One region of the Paenibacillus sp. Marseille-Q7038 genome, then DNA from elsewhere that is predicted to be linked to it. Evidence: a T-box and tRNA genes for the amino acid it is inferred to sense, from the RefSeq annotation. Region 1 holds a T-box; the other holds one or more tRNA genes.

Evidence for each region. A T-box is a leader RNA that pairs with one kind of tRNA and senses whether it is charged. The one in region 1 lies ahead of trpS (tryptophan--tRNA ligase), so its partner is inferred to be a tRNA-Trp.
Region 2: it has a tRNA-Trp gene. The T-box ahead of trpS (tryptophan--tRNA ligase) is inferred to sense a tRNA for this amino acid. The anticodon was not compared.

The regions. Positions count from the first base shown of each region.
Region 1 covers NZ_CBCOOM010000002.1:1,149,440-1,151,609, forward strand. The annotation lists gene ACWPWY_RS22615 (aldose epimerase family protein) at 1-769, opposite strand, end outside; T-box leader at 955-1,201, shown strand; gene trpS (tryptophan--tRNA ligase) at 1,271-2,170, shown strand, end outside.
Region 2 covers NZ_CBCOOM010000001.1:1,551,049-1,553,218, reverse strand. The annotation lists rRNA gene ACWPWY_RS07590 (23S ribosomal RNA) at 1-238, shown strand, start outside; rRNA gene rrf (5S ribosomal RNA) at 493-609, shown strand; tRNA gene ACWPWY_RS07580 (tRNA-Ala) at 658-733, shown strand; tRNA gene ACWPWY_RS07575 (tRNA-Asn) at 738-813, shown strand; tRNA gene ACWPWY_RS07570 (tRNA-Glu) at 816-887, shown strand; tRNA gene ACWPWY_RS07565 (tRNA-Val) at 896-971, shown strand; tRNA gene ACWPWY_RS07560 (tRNA-Met) at 982-1,055, shown strand; tRNA gene ACWPWY_RS07555 (tRNA-Thr) at 1,189-1,264, shown strand; tRNA gene ACWPWY_RS07550 (tRNA-Tyr) at 1,274-1,359, shown strand; tRNA gene ACWPWY_RS07545 (tRNA-Trp) at 1,366-1,440, shown strand; tRNA gene ACWPWY_RS07540 (tRNA-His) at 1,478-1,553, shown strand; tRNA gene ACWPWY_RS07535 (tRNA-Gln) at 1,574-1,648, shown strand; tRNA gene ACWPWY_RS07530 (tRNA-Lys) at 1,660-1,735, shown strand; tRNA gene ACWPWY_RS07525 (tRNA-Leu) at 1,746-1,826, shown strand; tRNA gene ACWPWY_RS07520 (tRNA-Gly) at 1,837-1,908, shown strand; tRNA gene ACWPWY_RS07515 (tRNA-Arg) at 1,921-1,997, shown strand; tRNA gene ACWPWY_RS07510 (tRNA-Leu) at 2,028-2,107, shown strand; tRNA gene ACWPWY_RS07505 (tRNA-Pro) at 2,117-2,170, shown strand, end outside.

The DNA of each region.
Region 1 (2,170 bases):
TATATTTAATGGCATAACCATCATTACGCGTAAGATATGCAGTGTCATGTTCACGATTTGACCTGAATATGGTATCTAAATTCTGTCCTGCCAGATTTACCCCATTAGGCAAACCGGCAAGAGAACCCAAACCCTCTAAATCTCCAGTTGGAAGTAAATCTTCGTTCAGCGGATAAATTCCATTCACCGGAAGTTTAATATTCCAACGCTGTGGCTCTCCATCGAGCATAAACCAAGTGTGGTATCCCATACCAAACGGTGCTGCATGATCACCTTGATGGGTAACGCGAAGTTGCTGTGTGAGAGTAGAACCTTGCAGTCTAAAAGTCATGGAAAATGTCATAGGAATAGGAAAATGCTTCATCCAGAGTTCATCTTCACTTGTCTTCCATTCCGTTGTTACGGTGCATCCATCTTCGTCTTCTTCTATGTCACTAACACACCAAGGCTGTGTACGATGAAGTCCATGAATATGGTTATTATTTACGGAATTTTGAGCAAATTGATATTCTTGGCCTTCATATTCAAAGTGACCCAGGTGAATACGCCCTGGGGGGATCAACATCGGAACACCAAAATGGTAAGGTTTCTGAAGATAAAAAGCGAGATCCTGTTCGTCAGGTTTACGAACGACTTCCCGGTTTTGAATACGATCATAAATGGATATAATGTTGTTACCGAGGCGGGGTAGCAGGGTGACTTCAAGATCACGACTGTGCAAAATATAAGTATCATAGCCGTTCCAAAGCCCTTTGGTCACTTGTTTCATCTTTTTTGCTCCTTTTCCCACGAAAGATCTTAAGCATCTTACACGTATGTCTATCATAACAGATAATTGTATCTGTAGTAAAAAGGGACTTGGATTTCACAAATGAAATTTATGTGATTTCTGCTTCTCATATTTCATGTTGACATGAGAACTTTATCATGATTATGATAAAGCAAGTATATAACTTATAATCGTTGATAGGGATAAGTAAGCTTAGTGATGGCAACTTCAGAAAGCCGATGGTTGATGCGAATCGGTGTTGCGGACTTTGACTGAATGGACCCTGGAGAGCCTGGCTTAACGAGAAGTGATGCTTCTTTAGTAGGTCAGGACGACTAATCCGCGTTAAGGAAGATAAGGTTGCTTATGAGCAGTTTTCTATGTGCAAGTAAGCAGCAAATTAGGGTGGCACCACGGTCTCACGTCCCTTTCACGGGATGTGGGGCCTTTTTTGTATTTTGTTTTATTTTTGAATGAGATGAATTATAGGAGGAATAAAGAATGAAAACGGTATTCTCGGGTATTCAACCTAGTGGAAAACTAACCCTAGGGAATTATATTGGGGCAATGAAAAATTTCGTTAAGTTACAAGATGAGTATCATTGTAATTTTGTAGTTGTAGACTTGCACGCAATTACGGTTACCCAGGACCCAGCTGCGCTTTACGAACAATCTAAAGATGTTGCAGCTTTGTATCTCGCTGCTGGAATTGATCCAAAGAAAGCAAATGTATTCTTGCAATCTCATGTTCCTCAGCACGCAGAACTCGGATGGATGCTGACTACGCTGACAGCGATGGGTGAGCTTGAACGTATGACCCAATTTAAAGATAAATCGGCAGGCAAAGAATCCGTAGGTGCAGGACTTTTTGTATACCCTTCTTTGATGGCAGCTGATATTCTGCTCTACAATGCGGATCTTGTACCCGTTGGAGATGACCAAAAGCAGCATATGGAACTAACTAGAGACCTTGCTCAGCGGTTTAATCGTCGTTATGGAGAGTTCTTTACCATTCCTGAAATCTATACTCCAAAAGTAGGGGCACGAATTATGTCTCTGGATGATGCATCTAAAAAAATGAGTAAGAGTAACCCAAATCCAGGAAGCTATATCTCGCTTTTGGATACACCTAAAGACATTCGTAAAAAAATCAGTCGTGCAACAACCGATTCAGACAGTACGGTCCGATTTGATCCTGAGAACAAACCGGAGATCAGTAATTTAATGAGTATTTATAGCGAATGTTCCGGACTCTCACTGCAAGAGATCGAAAAACAGTATGAGGGACAAATGTATGGGGCTTTCAAGAAGGAACTTGCGGAAGTGGTGGTTTCTGTTATTGAACCGATGCAGGAGAGATTCCGTGAGATTCGTGAGTCCGATGAGTTGATGCGTATTCTA
Region 2 (2,170 bases), on a different contig from region 1:
GTACGAGAGGACCGGGATGGACATACCGCTGGTGTACCAGTTGTTCCGCCAGGAGCATCGCTGGGTAGCTATGTATGGAAGGGATAAGCGCTGAAAGCATCTAAGCGCGAAGCCCACCTCAAGATGAGATTTCCCAATTAGTAAGACCCCTTGAAGACGACGAGGTAGATAGGCTGGAGGTGGAAGTGCAAAGAATGCATGGAGCTGACCAGTACTAATCGGTCGAGGGCTTATCCTAAAAGCTTTCTGAAGGAAAGCTACTTCGAAAGCATATGCTATAAATCGTAAAAAAACGTTTCGTATCTAGTTTTCAGGGAGCAAATCCTTGAGGAGAACCTGACGCTTGTTTCTTGATTCACACTTCCATGTTGAACCCAAGTAAACGCGAAGAGCGAATGGATTTTCTGAAGATTTTTAAGTCGCATGTCCTTTCTAAGGTCTGATATTTTGCTGGTGAGTATTCACTGAAGATATCACAGCGCAAAAATCATGTTTGGTGGCGATAGCGGAGGGGTTCCACACGTACCCATCCCGAACACGACCGTTAAGCCCTCCAGCGCCGATGGTACTTGGACCGCAGGGTCCTGGGAGAGTAGGACGCCGCCAAGCGAATACCCTTTTGGGTTATTTTTTGCTGAATTACTTATTTAACGATTAGGGGCCATAGCTCAGCTGGGAGAGCGCCTGCCTTGCACGCAGGAGGTCAGCGGTTCGATCCCGCTTGGCTCCACCAATATTCCCTGATAGCTCAGTTGGTAGAGCACTCGACTGTTAATCGAGTTGTCACAGGTTCGAGTCCTGTTCGGGGAGCCAGCGGCCCGTTGGTCAAGGGGTTAAGACACCTCCCTTTCACGGAGGTAACAGGGGTTCGAATCCCCTACGGGTCACTTTATATGGAGATTTAGCTCAGCTGGGAGAGCATCTGCCTTACAAGCAGAGGGTCGGGGGTTCGATCCCCTCAATCTCCACCATATCAAATATCGCGGGGTGGAGCGGCTCGGTAGCTCGTCGGGCTCATAACCCGAAGGTCGCAGGTTCAAATCCTGCCCCCGCAATTGTAGTACTTGGAAATGTGGTAGAAGCAATATTTGTGCCTGTCATGCAAGATATTGTGGTTTGTAACTCTGTCAATTCAACCACTTTTTCCTAGCTCCAATCATATGGAGTATGTTATAATTAAAACAGTTAGCCGGTGTAGCTCAACTGGTAGAGCAACTGACTTGTAATCAGTAGGTTGGGGGTTCAAGTCCTCTCGCCGGCACCAGTTTCATATGGAGGATTAGCGAAGTGGCCAAACGCATCAGACTGTAAATCTGCTCCCTTACGGGTTCGGTGGTTCGAATCCATCATCCTCCACCAGTTTTTAGGGGCATAGTTTAAAGGTAGAACAACGGTCTCCAAAACCGTTGGTGTGGGTTCAATTCCTCTTTGCCCCTGCCATTTTTACAATTTTAGTATCATGATAAAGAATATTATGGCGGTCGTGGCGAAGGGGTTAACGCACCGGTCTGTGGCTCCGGCATTCGTGGGTTCAAGTCCCATCGATCGCCCCATTTATACAACTTATCGCTGTTGGGGATTAGCCAAGCGGTAAGGCAACGGACTTTGACTCCGTCATGCATAGGTTCAAATCCTATATCCCCAGCCATTTTTTAGTACGAGCCATTAGCTCAGTTGGTAGAGCACCTGACTTTTAATCAGGGTGTCGAAGGTTCGAGCCCTTCATGGCTCACCATCATTTATATGCGCGTGTGGCGGAATTGGCAGACGCACTAGACTTAGGATCTAGCGTCTTTGACGTGGGGGTTCGAGTCCCTTCACGCGCATCCTTTAATTGCGGACGTGGCTCAGCGGTAGAGCATCGCCTTGCCAAGGCGAGGGTCGCGGGTTCGATTCCCGTCGTCCGCTTTTATATTTTTTGCGCCCTTAGCTCAGCTGGATAGAGCGTTTGACTACGAATCAAAAGGCCGGGAGTTCGAATCTCTCAGGGCGCGCCATTATATTTTTAAATAAGAAATAAGCAACAAGCCGGTGTGGCGGAATTGGCAGACGCGCGCGACTCAAAATCGTGAGGGAAACCGTGGAGGTTCGAGTCCCTTCACCGGCATTTATATATCGGGATGTAGCTCAGCTTGGTAGAGCACCTGGTTTGGGACCAGGGGGTCGCATG